DNA from 3 places in the Pseudoalteromonas sp. OFAV1 genome. Region 2 is predicted to be linked to each of the others. Evidence: predicted binding sites of a transcription regulator. Region 2 holds the regulator's gene; each other region holds the start of a gene.

Region 1 (5,630 bases), on a different contig from region 2:
ACGACCAGAGGCATCGGTAATGGTGCCTGAGATCATCACAGGCAAACTACGACCAGCTTGCTCGAAAGCTTCTTCTACGGCAAACGAAGCGGCTTTTGCATTAAGCGTATCAAAGATGGTTTCAATCAAAATAAGGTCTGCGCCACCTTCCATCAGTGCCAGTGTCGACTCAACATACGCAGCCACCAGCTTATCAAAATTGATATTGCGATAACCTGGGTCATTTACATCTGGTGAAATAGAGCAGGTTTTTGACGTTGGCCCAAGCACACCCGCTACATAACGCGGTTTACTTGGATCTTTTGCTTCAAACTCATCACACACGCCGCGCGCAAGTTTCGCTGACTCGAGGTTGATTTCGCGACTAAGACTCGCCATATCGTAATCTTCCATCGAAATAGTCGTGGCATTAAAGGTATTGGTTTCGATGATATCGGCACCGGCTTCTAAGTAAGCACGGTGAATATCAGCAATGATCTTTGGCTGAGTCAGACTTAATAAGTCATTATTGCCTTTAATAAGTACATGCCAGTCTTTAAAGCGCTCACCGCGATAGTCTTGCTCTTCTAATTTATGTTCTTGGATCATGGTGCCCATCGCGCCATCGAGGATTAAAATTCGCTGTTTCAGCGCCTCGGTCAATTGTTCGCGTTTATTCACTGCATTACTCGGCATAGTTGTTAGTCCTTACGTCTTGGCTAACTAAGTTAATATCATACGGTGTAGTTTGGTACACATAATAGTTTAACCAATTCGAAAACAATAAAAAGGCATGACTTTGCCATGTTTTCGATGGTTCGTTATCAGGGTTATCATCTGGGAAATAATTTTCTGGTTTAGGTGCGTCTGCAGACTTCTCGCTATCACGCAGGTACTCTTCTTTTAAGGTATGCGCATCGTACTCTGGATGACCTGTAATATACACTTGGCTGCCAGACTTATTCTTAATTAAATAGGCACCAACTCGCTCAGAACCAGCTAACACCACCAAATCATCACAGGCAGTGATCTTATCAATATCAATATGACCATAGCGAGAGTGTGGCACTAAAAAGGTATCATCAAAGCCACGGGTGAGTGCTGCGTGGTCAAAATAGCTTTTGTGGGTAAATACACCACTTAACTTATTTGGTTTAAGTTCACGCTTAAGACCATAGTGGTGATAAAGCCCCGCATGGGCCGCCCAACACGAAAACAGCGTAGAGGTAACATGCTGCTCAGCCCAGTCTAAAATCACTTTAAGTTCATCCCAATAGACAACATCGTCATACTCTAAATGTGCAAGCGGCGCACCCGTGATGATCATGGCATCGTAGTTATTGTCTTTTACCTCAGAAAAATAACGATAAAACGTATCTAAGTGCTGCTCAGAGTTACTACTGCTGCGGTGGGTATCTAAGCGCAACAGCTCAACATTAACTTGTAGCGGTGAGTTAGCTAGTAAGCGAATAAACTGCACCTCGGTTTCTACTTTGTTTGGCATTAAGTTTAAGATGGCCAAACGCATTGGGCGAATCTCTTGCGTTTTCGCACGGCTTTTTGGCATTACAAACACGTTTTCCTGACGTAACTTTGCAATAGCTGGCAATTCATCTTTTACTGTAATGGGCATAGCGGGCTCCGAGCATACATATTAGAGTGCTAATTATGAACGGATAGTTAGAAATTTCAACCTCTAGATGTTTAGATGTCCAAATGAAGTGATATTTCTGAGTGGTCATTAATTAAAATGTATGACTCTTTGAGTAAATAACACCTTGATATTAAGCCTATCATAAACGCTGAATTCTGTATTTTGAGGTAGTTTGGGTATACAATACTTGCTGTTAATTTTTATTATAAATTGAAGGCTTCTTTCATGGTGTTACCAGACAAGTTTATATTCTCGATGAGTCGAGTATCTAAGGTTGTGCCACCTAAGCGCACTATCTTAAAAGATATTTCTTTACACTTTTTCCCAGGCGCAAAAATTGGTGTGCTAGGTCTAAACGGTGCAGGTAAATCGACGTTACTGCGCATTATGGCCGGTGTTGACCAAGACTTTGAAGGTGAAGCTCGCCCTCAACCAGGCACTAAAATCGGTTACTTACCGCAAGAACCGCAGCTAGACGAGAACAAAACAGTTCGCGAAACAGTAGAAGAAGCGGTAAGCGAAGTTAAAAATGCATTAAATCGCCTAGATGAAGTATACAACGAGTATGCAATGGACGGTGCAGACTTCGATGCGCTTGCTAAAGAGCAAGGTGAGCTTGAAGCTATCATCCAAGCACACGATGGTCACAATATTGATAACGTGTTAGAGCGTGCAGCTGATGCATTACGCCTACCACCTTGGGATGCAAAAATTGAACACCTTTCGGGTGGTGAGCGTCGCCGAGTTGCGATCTGCCGTTTACTACTTGAAAAACCAGATATGCTTATTCTTGACGAACCGACTAACCACTTAGACGCTGAGTCAGTTGCTTGGTTAGAACGCTTCTTACACGACTACGAAGGTACTGTGGTTGCTGTAACCCACGACCGTTACTTCTTAGATAACGTAGCAGGTTGGATTTTAGAGCTTGACCGTGGTGAAGGTATTCCTTGGGAAGGTAACTATTCATCGTGGCTTGAGCAAAAAGATTTACGTTTACAACAAGAACAGAAATCTGAAAAAGCACGTCAAAAATCAATCGCACAAGAACTTGAATGGGTTCGTTCAAACCCGAAAGGCCGTCAAGCTAAGTCTAAAGCACGTATGGCACAGTTCTCAGAGCTTCAACAAAATGATTACCAAAAGCGTAACGAAACGAATGAGCTATTCATTCCACCGGGTCCACGCTTAGGTGACCAAGTTATCGAAGTGAAAGGCCTGAAGAAGAGCTTTGGCGACCGCGTATTAATTGATGACTTAAACTTTGCAATGCCTAAAGGCGCTATCGTAGGTATTATCGGTGCCAATGGTGCAGGTAAATCAACGCTATTCAAAATGCTAAGCGGTGAAGAAAAGCCTGATAGCGGTGAGATCATTGTTGGTGAAACAGTAGAGCTTGCAACTGTTGATCAGTTCCGTGGCAACATGGACGAGAGCAACACTGTTTTCCAAGAAATCTCAAACGGCCAAGACGTTTTGAAAATTGGTAACTTTGAATTCCCAAGCCGTGCCTATGTTGGCCGCTTTAACTTCAAAGGTAACGACCAACAAAAATTCGTTAAAGATCTATCAGGTGGTGAGCGCAACCGTTTACACCTAGCTAAGCTGTTAAAAGCTGGTGGTAACGTATTACTTCTGGATGAGCCAACCAATGACCTAGACGTTGAAACACTACGTGCACTTGAGAACGCTATTTTAGAGTTCCCTGGCTGTGTAATGTGTATCTCGCATGACCGTTGGTTCCTTGACCGTATTGCTACACATATTCTTGATTACCGTGACGAAGGCCAAATTAACTTCTTCGATGGTAACTACACAGAATACGAAGAGTGGTTGAAGAAAACCTTAGGCGCCGAAGCAGCACAACCTAAGCGTATTAAATACAAAAAAATTGGCTAATTAGCTGATATTAAAAAGCCCCTATTAAGGGGCTTTTCTATAACTATTAACTTTCATCAGTAATTATCAGCTGTTTTCTCTCATTCATTTCATATTGAACTATACTGTTTAGGCTAAAAAGTATGGAGAATAGAGACATGAATGAACGCAGAGAGTTTTCTAGGGTGCTATTTTCTTGCCCAGCTGTCCTTCATATAGAAGGTAACGACTATCACTGTCAGTTACTTGATTTATCATTACAAGGTGCACTTATCACTAAAAGTGATTCATTTTTAATACCTATACATTCTAAAGCCGATTTAATTTTCACCCTACCCGAATCAAGTATTGAGATAAAAATGCAAGTTGAACTGTGTCATGTTGAACATCAGCATGCTGGGCTTCGCTGCGAACATATTGATATAGATAGTATTAGCCACCTTAAGCGACTCATTGAGCTAAACCTAGGTGATGAAGCTCTATTGCATCGAGAACTAGCGCATTTAATTCACGCTCCAGAGTAAACATCTGCTCAGAAATTCGCTATGCTGTAGCAAATTCAGCTATTCAATGAGCTATGCAGTTAAATCCCCATTTACCTTTGGTTTATCATCCTAATTATTCGTTTAGCTTCGATCCAAACCACCGCTTTGTAATGAGTAAGTTTGCTTATTTATATGAGCATGTACAAAACCTTGGATTAATAAATGACAACCTAACTCAGCCGATGCTTGGCACGCCTGAGCCCCTTGAGTTAGTACATTGTGAAAACTACATCCACGACCTTTGGCATAATCGTTTAGATGAAAAAGCGATGCGTCGCATTGGCTTACCTTGGTCAAAAGAGCTAATGGCACGTACCTTTACCGCCCCACTTGGCACCTTACAAACAGCACGCTTAGCGCTGAAACATGACATCGCTTGTCACTTAGCCGGTGGCACTCATCATGCTCATACTGATTTTGGCTCAGGTTATTGCATGGTAAACGACCTAGCGTTCACCAGTGAAACCCTTATAAAAAGTGGTGAAGTGACCAATATACTTATTTTTGACTTAGACGTTCATCAAGGTGATGGCACCGCAGCAATGCTCGCACATCAGCCTTATGCTTATACCTGCTCTATTCACTGTGAAAAGAACTTTCCGTTTCGAAAATCGGCCAGCGATTTAGATATTGGTTTAGCACCGAATGTCGCTGATAGTGAATACCTAGGCGTTGTTGACGATACTCTGAGTTATTTATTAAACACCTTAAACCCAGACTTAGTGCTTTATGATGCCGGTGTTGATGTGTGGCAGCAAGATGGCTTAGGAAAACTTGATATAAGCTGGCAAGGGATAGCGCAACGGGACCATTTAGTTCTCAAGCGTTGCCTTGAGCACAATGTACCTGTCGCAACCGTAATTGGTGGTGGCTATGATAAAGACCATCGTCGTTTAGCGGCTCGCCATGGCATTGTAGTTGAGCAAGCTGCTCGTTTTTAATATCAGCAATGAAAAAAGGCCCGGGGAGAAAAAACCGGGCCTTTGCTACTGTAACATTGGGATATGTTAGCAACTTTTTTCTAAGTTAAAACAAGTAGCTGTGGAGCTACCGAATGGTAATCTAAAGCCATAGCTATGCTCAAAACCGTGATATTTACAATTGAAAAAGCAAACACTTGGCGCGCCCAGCCGCTAACATCAATATTGCGACGATAGCCACGAAGCGCCATTAGCAACCACCAAAAACTCGTTGTACAAGCTACAGCCATAAAGGCTAAACCTGTATAACCACTAATGGTTAATAACATCACAACCAACGCATACACGGCGATATATAAAACAATGTGATGCTTTGCCTTCTCGATCCCCTGCGCTACTGGTAACACAGGAATTCTGGCCGCTTGGTAGTCGTTATAACGAAAGATTGCAATTGCATATGAATGAGGCATTTGCCATAGACTAAACATGACCAATAAAATCACAGCACCAGCATCAAACTGCCCAGTTACGGCGCAGTACCCCACTACAGGTGGTACTGCGCCAGATAAACTTCCGACAAAGGTGCCGTACACAGAACGACGTTTCATATATAAGCTGTACACACCGACGTAAATGACGTAACCAAAAGTAGCA
Region 2 (5,630 bases):
GTGCATATAAAATACAAAATCACGCGCTTAAAAGGCCATAAATAGGTTGATTTTTATGTTTGATTAATCGCAACTATGCACAGAAATTGTTGGGAAATCCTTTAAAATTAAGCGATATAGCTTATAACAGGATAGACCTGATAATACTTGGAATTTTTATACATTACAGGTATCGTACAGATGCAAGCTCTCTCACTTTTTAACTTTTTGCAGGATACTATCGCGTTATGTCAGATTTTCGTGAAAAAGCATTACATTACCACGCTCACCCCGTTCCAGGTAAAATTAGTGTTGAACTAACTAAGCCAGCCGAAACGGTTAACGATCTCGCTTTAGCTTATAGCCCAGGTGTGGCTGAACCGGTCCGCGAAATTGCTGCTGATCCAGCAAATGCCTATAAGTACACAGGTAAAGGTAACATGGTTGCGGTTATTTCAAACGGTACCGCAATTCTAGGATTAGGTAACTTGGGCCCGCTTGCATCAAAACCTGTAATGGAAGGTAAAGCGTTACTATTCAAACGTTTTGCTGGCCTTGATTCAATTGATATTGAAGTAAAACATCGCACAACAGAAGACTTCATTAATACGGTTGCTAACATCGCTGATACGTTTGGTGGTATCAATCTAGAAGATATTAAAGCGCCAGAGTGTTTTGAAATCGAAAAAGCGCTTATCGAGCGTTGCGATATTCCAGTTTTCCACGATGACCAACATGGCACTGCTATTGTTACCGCTGCTGGTATGCTTAATGCCCTTGAAGTACAAGGTAAAGACATCGAAGATGCAATTATCGTATGTTTAGGTGCCGGTGCAGCTGCAGTTGCTTGTATGGAGCTATTAATAAAATGTGGCGCACTGCGTGAGCACATCTATATGCTTGACCGTAAAGGTGTGATCCACACTCGTCGTGATGACTTAAATGAGTATAAGCAATTATTTGCTAACAATACTGATAAGCGTACATTACAAGACGTTATTGCTGATGCTGATGTGTTTGTAGGTGTATCTGGTCCTAATCTATTAACTGCCGATGATCTTAAACTGATGGCAGATAAGCCAGTGGTGTTTGCGTGTTCAAACCCAGATCCTGAGATTGCTCCGGAAGTTGCACACAGTGCACGTAACGATTTAATTATGGCAACGGGTCGTTCAGACTTCCCTAACCAAGTGAATAACGTGCTTTGTTTCCCGTTTATTTTCCGTGGTGCGCTAGATGTGCGAGCAACGGCTATTAATGATGAAATGAAAATTGCAGCTGTGCATGCTATTCGAAGCATTGCAAAAGAGCCTGTACCAAGCGAAGTATTAAAAGCGGCTGGCGTTGAGTCACTAGAGTTTGGTGCCGAGTACATCATTCCTAAGCCAATGGACCCGCGTTTATTACCACGTATTGCTCGTGCTGTTGCTGAGGCGGCAGTAGAGTCAGGGGTTGCGCAAATTGAGATGCCAGAAGATTACATGCGTTAAACTTAATTAACGCTAATAAAAAAACTCAGCCTAAGCTGAGTTTTTTTATGCCTGTGGCTATCGGCGGTGATCCGATGGCCGAAATACTTACTCTGAATCAAGAACAGGGATATCTAACCCCATTTCTTGCATAATCTTTTTAACTTCTTCTGGCACCTTTTCAGGGTTGTCTTTACGAAGGTCATCGTCATTTGGTAATGGTTGGCCTGTAAAAGCATGTAGGAAAGCTTCACACAATAACTCACTATTCGTCGCATGACGTAAGTTATTGATCTGACGACGTGTACGCTCATCAGTTAATACTTTTAATACATTAAGTGGGATCGATACGGTAATCTTTTTTACTTGTTCTGATTTTTTACCGTGTTCTGCATATGGGTGAATGTATTCACCGTTCCATTTAGCCATAAGTTATTTCGTTGCCTCGGTTGTCAGTTATTTACGCGAGATACCAATTCAAAATAGAACACTTCGTAAAGGTAATTAGTATTTCTCATCGCGCAAGATGCGGAAATTCTATCTCTTTAAAAAAGATAGTCAAATACTAGTTATTTAGCCATCTAGTAGTGTAAATGTATAAACTTCTATTGTGAGCTATAAATACTTTGACTTCTCATAGTCGATCATCTAACCTTTTAGACGTCTAAACATCCAATTTATGAATAGGTGATGAAATGAGTGAAAAAAATAAAGCGACGATAGCGGTTCGTCACGGCATCGAAGCCGATAAGCATCATGGTGCGGTTGTGCCACCTCTATACTTATCAACCACCTATTCATTTGCTGACTTTGATACTAAACGCCAGTATGACTATGGCCGCAGTGGTAATCCGAATCGCGATATCTTAGCTGAAACTTTAGCTGAGCTTGAAGGGGGTGCAAGAGGCATTATTACTGCAACAGGTATGTCTGCAGTGCATTTAGCAACTCAGCTGTTAAACAGTGACGATACGTTAGTGATCCCACATGACTGTTATGGCGGTAGTTACCGTTTATTCACCTCGCTTGAAAAACGTGGCCTGTTAAAACTAAAAGTTTTGGATTTAACTAAAACTGAAAATCTCCAAGAAATTTTAGCGATTAAACCTAAGTTGATTTGGATTGAAACGCCAAGTAACCCAATCTTGCGTTTAACAGATATTAAAGCAATTACTAGTATTGCTAAGCAGTGTGGTGCTTTGGTTGCGGCTGATAACACCTTCTTATCACCTGCATTACAAAACCCCATTGAGTTTGGTGTTGATATTGTTGTGCACTCAACCACTAAATATATTAATGGTCACTCTGATGTAGTGGGCGGTGCAGTGATTGCTGCAACGCAAGAGCTAGGCGATAAGCTTGCTTGGTGGGCGAATAACATTGGTATTACTGGTGCACCATTTGATAGCTACTTAACACTTCGTGGTTTACGTACTTTAAATGTACGTTTGAAGCAGCACCAAGAAAATGCCTTTGCAATTGCTGAGTATTTAGAAAACTCACCTTATGTAAGCCAAGTTTATTACCCAGGCCTTGCATCACACCCACAGCATGAGCTTGCTAAAGCACAGCAACGCGGTTTTGGTGGTATGGTGAGCTTTGATATTAAAGGCGACATTAACGATGCAGCAGCGTTTTTAACCAGCCTTAAAGATTTTAGCCTTGCTGAGTCACTAGGTGGGGTAGAAAGCTTGATTTGTCACCCTGCAACGATGACACACGCAGGTATGGAGCCTAAAGCCCGTCTTGAAGCTGGTGTCGGTGATACCCTTATTCGTATTTCTGTAGGCATTGAAGACGTAAAAGACCTTATTGCCGATTTAGACCGTGTTTTTAATTTAGTAAAACCAGGTCAAGGCCAGCAAGTTACAAAAGCTGAAGTTAAGCAAACACAGCAAAATACACAACAAAACGCGTCATTTAAGTTAACGCCAGCACATACGGCATTGTGGTAGAAAAATGGTAAATATTGTTCATAAATTTGGTGGCTCAAGCTTAAGCTCGGCAGAACGCTATCATGCGGTGGCTAACATTGTTTTAGCGAATACGGAGCAGGGCGATTGCGTTGTTGTGTCGGCATCGGGTAAAACAACCGATACTTTAGTAAAGCTTTGGCAAAGTTACCATCAGCAAGATAGTCAAGCTGTTAGTGATATTCTACTGCTTATTGATAATAATCAACGTGCGCTTATTGAGCAGTTACTTACAGGCCAAAATAAACAACAGGCGTTGGCACAGTTAAAAGATGAACTTGCTGTATTAAACGAATTAATTAGTCAGCAACAGTTACTTGAAGCACCTTTACTTGCACATGGTGAAGTGTGGTCGGCGCGCTTGTTGGCGGCTTACTTAAATCAGTTGGGTATTGCTGCACAAGATGTTGATGCAAGGCAGCTATTTACTTTAAATGATGGCCAGCTTTTACATCAAAAAAACCAGCAGCAATGCAGTGATACGATTAGCAAATCACATATCAACGTAGTAACGGGCTTCATTGCCGCAGATTGCCAAGGTAATACGGTTACTTTAGGCCGTAATGGCAGTGATTACAGCGCCACATTACTGGCCAGTTATACTTTTGCTAAACAAGTGTCTATTTGGACAGACACACAAGGGGTATTTAGCACTGACCCTCGTAAGGTTAAAAATGCGGTTAAATACGCCAAGGTATGTCGTGAGCAAGCAAACTTATTAGCGCGCTTAGGCAACCCAGTACTGCATGCAAAGACGTTATCGCCGTTAAAAGACTCAGAAATCAAACTCGTAGTTAGAAGTAGTTTTGATTGCGATGCCACGCCAACCGAAGTGGTAAAAGAAGGCTATAGCAAAGCAAAACGTTTTATTACTACCTTAGATAACATCGATTTATTACGCGTTGATAAACTAAGTAGTGGTGAAGTAGGTGAGCTAAGCCAGTTAATTCAACACAGCTTGCATCACTTTGTTAAAGAAGGTGATACTTACTTGTTAGTGCCTGGTCAAAGTACTCATCAGATTGTCAGCCATTTAGCGGGTCGCGCCAATATTGTAGAGTCTAATTTAAGCGGTTGTGCGGTAGTTGCACCGACTGCTGATATCGGCGCTCTTGCAGAGCAAGCAACAGCGCTTTTAAAAGAGCAAAGCATTCATCCTCGTTTTGTACAGCAAGACGATAACTATGTGTTGATCTTAAATGATCAAGCAATTGATAGTGATGTTTTAACTCTTCTACATGACAAGTTGGTAAACAAAGGCCAAGAGCTGGCCATTATAGTTGCTGGCCTTGGTAATGTGGGTGAAGTGTTCTTATCGCAACTTCAAGCTCAGTTTGCTCGTTTATCTGCCCATTATAAAGTAAAGGTGGTTGCTCTTCTTCGCTCTAAGCAAATGCTATTTAGTGCCAGTGGTTTAAATACTGAAACATGGCAGGAGCAGTGGCACAATGAAGCGCAAAGCTACGACAAAGCTGAATTATTAGCGCGTATCAATGAGCTTGATTATGAGCATAAAGTGATAATTGATATCACTGCGAGTGAGGCTTTTAGTCAGTTGTATCCTGATTTTGTAGAGCTTAACTGTCATCTGATCAGTGCAAATAAATATGCGGGTACCGCTGCAAACGATTGGTATCAAGCACTGCGTAGTCAATTAGCTGAGCGAAATCTGTTATGGCGTTATAACACCAGTGTTGGCGCAGGTTTACCGATTAACTTTGCTTTGGCTGATTTACAAAATAGTGGTGACAGCATTAACCGTATTGAAGGGGTATTCTCGGGTACTTTATCGTGGTTATGTAGCAGTTATGATGGCAAGGTGCCGTTTTCTGATTTAGTGCTACAAGCACAGCAAATGGGTTACACAGAGCCTGATCCTCGTGAAGATTTATCTGGCCGCGATATGCAGCGTAAACTACTGATTTTAGCGCGTGATCTAGGCCTTGATTTAGAGCTAGATGATATTGCTTTGACACCACTTATGCCTGAACAGCTTGCTGCAGGTAGCTGGCAAGATTTTCTTGCAAACAAACAGCTGCTCGATGAATTCATGACAGAAAAAGCAGCCAAAGCTGCGGCAGAAGATAAAGTAGTGCGCTACACAGGTGCTATCACACTTGTTGATGGCAAGGTTCAGGCACAGGTAGGTTTAGTCTATGTTAGCAAAGATGATGTGCTAGCAAGTCTTAAACCGGGCGATAACATCTTT
Region 3 (5,630 bases), on a different contig from region 2:
CAACAGTCAACAGCAAGAATACTATTTAGAATACCCTTGCCACAGTGATACTGAAAGCCGCTGGTTTTTGATGCGTGCAGTACCACTAGAATATCAATCACAGCGCTATGTCGTTATTAGTCACTTAAACATTACTGAAAGAATGCGAGCAGAACAGCAATTAAAAATGCTCGCGCACATTGACGGCCTTACTCAACTTGCGAATCGTCGCCATTTCGACAATTTCTTTGAACAAGAATGGAGTCGCTGTTTACGTTTAAAACAGCCCATTTCTATAGCCATGATTGATCTTGACCATTTCAAGTTGCTTAATGATAACTTTGGCCATTTAGTCGGCGATATTTGCTTAAAAAGTCTAGCAAACTTGCTTACACAATTTGCCCGCAGACCCAGTGATTTATGTGCAAGATACGGGGGAGAAGAATTTGTATTAGTTTTGGGTAACACACATAGCGAGCAGGCCTATCAACTACTCTCTCGGTTTATGACGCAATTAACCGAGCTACATATTGAAGAGTTGCATAATCAACAACTAACCGTAAGTATTGGTTTAGCAACTTTAGTGCCTGGTTTTTTAGACAATGCGACCACGTTAATTGACATGGCTGACAAAGCCCTTTATCAAGCAAAAGAAACAGGTCGAAACAAGCTAGTTGTTGCACAAACACAAACTGACATTGTGAGCAAAATGCCCCTAACTAGGGGCATTGAATAGCGGTTATTGGAATACCTTTTCAACATCAAGTACGCTGATATTTTTTGCAGGTATCGCAAGTTTATAGTCAGCAATCAGTTTGTCTTCAGCAACAAGCTCTGCTGGTTTTTCAGCGTTATACACCATAGGTGATGTTTGCTCTGAGGCTAGGCGTTTTTGCATGTCTTTGCCATCACCGGTAATAAACACATAGTGAATATTCTCAGTTTGCAGGTTATCGCGAATAACACGGTTAACATCATCAAGGGTTAGCTTTTCAAGCTTGCCGCGCACATAGTCAACAAAGCTCTCAGTGTTGTAGAACTCACTATCAAGCGCATAGCCTAATTGGCGATCTTGGCTTGCAACCATTTGTGGCACAAAGTTAATTAAGAAGTTACGAGTCGCTTCAAAATCTTCTTTGCTGATGCCATTTTTAATTAGCTTATCAAGCTCAAATAACGCTGTACGCGTTGCAAAGTGCGCATCGTTGTTAGAACGAAGCGGACGTAACCATACTTGGAAAATTTGCTCTGAACGACCTAAATTAGCATCAGGTTTTGTTTGGAACATACCACGCGGGAAGTACTCAATATACGCGTAGTCACCATAGTTCATACCACGTGTTTGACGAATGCGCTGATACAAGAAGCTGTTTGAGCTGCGGTGTTCGCCAAAGTAAGAGCGAACTAACCAAAGCGCTGTCCAGTCATCGCTGCTACGAATAGTATCGATTGGGAAACCAAATGATACAGCGGTAGATTGCGCTGATTTTTCAACAATAGTCGCATGATGACCTTTTAGCGCTGGTGCATCTGGGATCATTAAGCGGCTTTCTTTACCTTGTGGAAGCGATGTTAAATCTTTCATCATTGCTGATTTAACTTCACTTGGAATAGCACCAATTAAACCAACCGTTAATTTTGATTGAGTAAACTGCTTAGCATAAAACGCTTTCACATCGTCAAGTGTCAACGCTTCAAGGTCTGATAAATCACCATAGTTATAGCTTTCGTATGGGTGACCTTTATAAAGCTGATGATAAAGCACTTCTTTACCTAACTCTTCGTCATTTGATGCTTTAAGGCCTGCTTTAATGCTATCGATAAGCTCTTTTTTCAGACGCTTGAAATCATCTTCTCTAAAGCCAGGGTTTAACAACTGGTCGCTAACAAGTGCATACCACTTCGCTGCATTGTCTTTGTGCACACGGCCACGTATTGAAATCATTTCTTTATCGATTTGATAGCCAAAGCTTCCCGCCAATGGGTATAAGGCTTTTTGAATATCTTTATAGCTCATAGTTTCTGAGCCACCTTGCGCTATCATCGCAGCAGTGAGTGCAGCTAAACCTTTTTTACCTTGTGGATCAGCCGCTGCACCGGTATTAAATAACCAGTTAACATCAACTAAAGGTGAGCTATTTGTTTTATCAAGTACTTTAAAGTGACGTTCTGTTGGGGCTTGTTCAATACTTGCAACCAGCGCGTTTAAATCAACCTCTTGTTCAAAACCAGCCACTTTATCAAGCGCCGACATTGTCACAGTAGTGCGGCTTGAATCAACAAAATACTTGTTTGCTACCGCTTTGATATCTTCAGGAGTGATGCTATCAGCAGTTGCGTACAGTTGGTTAATAACCTCAGGGTCGCGCTCAAAATGCATGTAGCTTGCAAGCGTTGACGCAATTGACTGCGATGAATCAAGACCATTAATAAAGCTGTATTTAAGGTTTGATTTTAAATCCGCTAACTTTTGTGCATCAACTAACTCAGTACGTGCTTGTGCATAAGTACGGTTAATCGCATCACGGGCTTTAGCAAGGTCCGCTTCGTTTTCGACTTTTACAAACACATGTAATAAACCCGGATCTTTAGTATCTGGGTTATAGGTAAACATTTGGCTAGCAATTTGTTTATCAACAACTAGCTCTTGATAAAGTGCCGAGTTGTTAGAGAAATAAAGCTGCGAGATTAAATCAAGGGCTGCACGGTCTTTTTGGGTTGGATCCCATGCCGTGCCTTTGTAAGACACAAGCAACCAGTGACCTGGTAAACCATCATTTTTTTCATGTACATATTTTGCAGCTTGTTGTTTTGGCTCAACAGGAATTTCTGCTTGGTAATCGCCCTTTTTCCAGTTACCCCAATGCTTTTTCACCATTGCCATGGTTTCTTGTGGATCAACATCACCAACAATGACTAAAGATACATACTCTGGTTTATAAAATTTAGCGAAAAACTCTTTACCATATGCCATTTGATCAGGCATAGCTTCAATGTCTTCAAAAAAGCCCATCGTGGTATGCTTATACGTGTGCTTTTCGAATGCTTCGTTACGAACAGCAGAAAGTAACTTGCGAATTGGGCTGGCATTATTCTTTAGATACTCACCTTTAACAGTAAGCGCTTCAGTGCGGAACTGTTCTTCACTGTATGTGAGGTTTTGGAAAATATCGGCTTCGATTTCGAGTACTTTGTCTAAGTGCTCTTTTGAAAAGTTTAAGTGATAGTTAGTGTAATCGTTGGTCGTGTACGCGCGATTATCAACACCTGAATTCTTTAAAATATCTGAATACACATCTTGCGGGAATTTTTCAGAGCCTTTAAACATCATATGCTCAAAGAAGTGTGCAAAACCGGTTTTACCTGCTTCAACTTCGTTACGTGAACCTACCGATACCGGAATTTGCAGTGAAACTACATCTGGGTAATCGGTTTTTACCACCATCACGCGAAGGCCATTATCAAGCTCTTCTAAAAGGTAGTCTTGGCTGAATACACGACTATCGTCTTGGCTTGCTAGCTGCTCAATTTCGACTTCTTTAACCATAGTTGACTGTGAATTACTCGCGCAGCCACTTAGTGCTAGCGTTACAGCAACACTGGTTGCTAGTAATCTAAATTTCATAATGTTCCCTTGTTAGTTATTTTTTTCATGATCATTGCTGATTGATTATGCATCAAAGTGCCAGAAAATATGAGAGCCAGTGCAATAATTTATGTAAACAGGTGTGTCAATTTAGCGAAACGCTCGGCTTTCAATATGAGTAAAATTCATAGTCATTGAAAAACTTTCATGAAAAAAATCTATCTAGACGTCTAAATGGCTGCTATATTGTTTGTCATAGACATGAGCACGAGCTGGAATGAGGATTATGGCTTTGTCACTACAAGAGAAAATTGAAGACACCAATCAAGGCGTCTACCTAATTGGTACTACACCGCCAAAATCAGGCACAGATAAAGCCACATTAGAAACTATTGCGCAAAAGCTTCTTGGTCGTTTACACGAAATTGAATACGATGGTGTAATCATTTATGACATTCAAGATGAAAGCAGCCGTACAGCGATTCCGCGCCCTTTCCCATTCAAAGAGACTGTCGACCCGCGTGAGTATTCTAAGTTATTACGTAACTTATCTCAGCAAGATGTTATCACCTATAAAAGTGTTGCCCAGCGTGGCGAAGCTGAATTTACCGAATGGCTAAACGAAACTCGTAATGAGTTTGAGTTAAAAAACTTAGTGCTAGTCGGTAGTCCATCATCTGATGGTGATATCAAATTAAGCCTACCTGATGCATACAAAACCTTAGCAGAGCAAAATAGTGATGTATTTTTAGGTGGTGTTACGATTGCTGAGCGCCATGCGAGCAAGCGAAATGAACATGAAAGACTACTTAAAAAAACACAGCAAGGCTGTCAATTTTTTATTTCGCAAGCCGTCTATAATGCCCAAGCGACAATAGACTTGATCACCAGTTATGCTCGCAGCTGTAAAGCACAAGGCACAACACCAAAACGCATTATTTTAACGTTTACCCCTTGTGGTGGTGAAAAAACTTTAGAGTTTATGGAATGGTTGGGTATTTCTGTACCTGAGGCAACTAAGTACCGTATGCTCGATGCTGCAAATACTTTAAGCGAATCAGTGCGTATCTGCCGTGAAAATCTCGACTTAATTTTACAAAGCTGCGCACATTTAGATGTACCGCTAGGTTTAAATATTGAGAGCTTAACTAACCGTAAAGAAGAAATTGATGCATCAATCAATCTTTACCGTTTACTAAAAGCAATCATGGAATTAAACCTAGCTGAGAAGCAAATAGCTTAGCGTGCCGCCTTCGAGGCTTGCTTTTTCTCATACATATCTTCATCTGCCCGCTTTAATAGCTCAGCAAAATTTTCTTTTGGCTGAGCTATTACCCCTGAGCCAATACTTAAACTCGTGACAGGAATGCCCCGCTTTTCTAAATTTATCTGAAAAGCGGTATTAAGCTTATCAGCGATACTGTCTATGCAATCACCGGGCTGAACTTGCAATAAGGCAATAAACTCATCGCCCCCTAGGCGGCCGATAATATCGGTTTCACGTAGGCATTCTTTCATGGTGTCGGCTAAACAAATCAGTGCGAGATCGCCCACTTCATGGTCATACGTATCATTGAGTGGTTTAAAGCTATTTATATCGATAAATAAACAACTAATATCAAAACCAAGACGTTTCGATATATTTAATTTATGTTGGCAAAGCAGGTCTATTGCACGGCGGTTATAAATATTGGTCAGTGAATCGAGCATGGCAATTTCACGCATCTGTGTGAAGTTGTCTAAAAGCGCAAGGTCATCTTCGACCATATCGCGAAGCTGTTCTATCAATTCTAAAAAGCTCTGTTGATAATGGGTTTGTTTAAAATCCATTACGCAAAAAGTACCAAACGGGTCACCACTTGGCCAGCTAATAGGCACTCCAAGATAAGACTCAAAGCCATCTTTTACCAGCGGGCTGTCATCCCATTGACTATCTTGACTGGCATGATCAACATAGAGCGGTGCCATATCACGCAGTACTTTTTTACAGAAAATATTATCGTCAGCACTTAACTCGGCCCCCGCCTCATAGGGGTTTTCTTGCTGCTCACTGGAGACGATAATG

What was found. The regulator MetJ, encoded in region 2, represses methionine synthesis genes. The targets are predictions, from matches to a motif close to TAGACGTCTAGACGTCTA.
Region 1: a site for MetJ is predicted at 1,677-1,694, ahead of metA (homoserine O-acetyltransferase MetA). Genes of this name have one in related genera too.
Region 3: a site for MetJ is predicted at 3,789-3,806, ahead of L1267_RS14755 (methylenetetrahydrofolate reductase). Genes of this name have one in related genera too.

What each region holds. Positions count from the first base shown of each region.
Region 1 covers NZ_JAKGBG010000010.1:5,901-11,530, reverse strand. Annotated here, with positions in the region: gene L1267_RS07745 (homocysteine S-methyltransferase family protein) at 1-675, opposite strand, end outside; gene metA (homoserine O-acetyltransferase MetA) at 665-1,612, opposite strand; gene ettA (energy-dependent translational throttle protein EttA) at 1,859-3,532, shown strand; gene L1267_RS07730 (PilZ domain-containing protein) at 3,670-4,035, shown strand; gene L1267_RS07725 (histone deacetylase family protein) at 4,089-4,997, shown strand; gene cyoE (heme o synthase) at 5,078-5,630, opposite strand, start outside.
Region 2 covers NZ_JAKGBG010000005.1:21,485-27,114, forward strand. Annotated here, with positions in the region: gene L1267_RS04280 (malic enzyme-like NAD(P)-binding protein) at 228-1,469, shown strand; gene metJ (met regulon transcriptional regulator MetJ) at 1,557-1,877, opposite strand; gene metB (cystathionine gamma-synthase) at 2,144-3,403, shown strand; gene metL (bifunctional aspartate kinase/homoserine dehydrogenase II) at 3,408-5,630, shown strand, end outside.
Region 3 covers NZ_JAKGBG010000027.1:16,464-22,093, reverse strand. Annotated here, with positions in the region: gene L1267_RS14765 (sensor domain-containing diguanylate cyclase) at 1-715, shown strand, start outside; gene L1267_RS14760 (M16 family metallopeptidase) at 719-3,604, opposite strand; gene L1267_RS14755 (methylenetetrahydrofolate reductase) at 3,852-4,808, shown strand; gene L1267_RS14750 (sensor domain-containing diguanylate cyclase) at 4,805-5,630, opposite strand, start outside.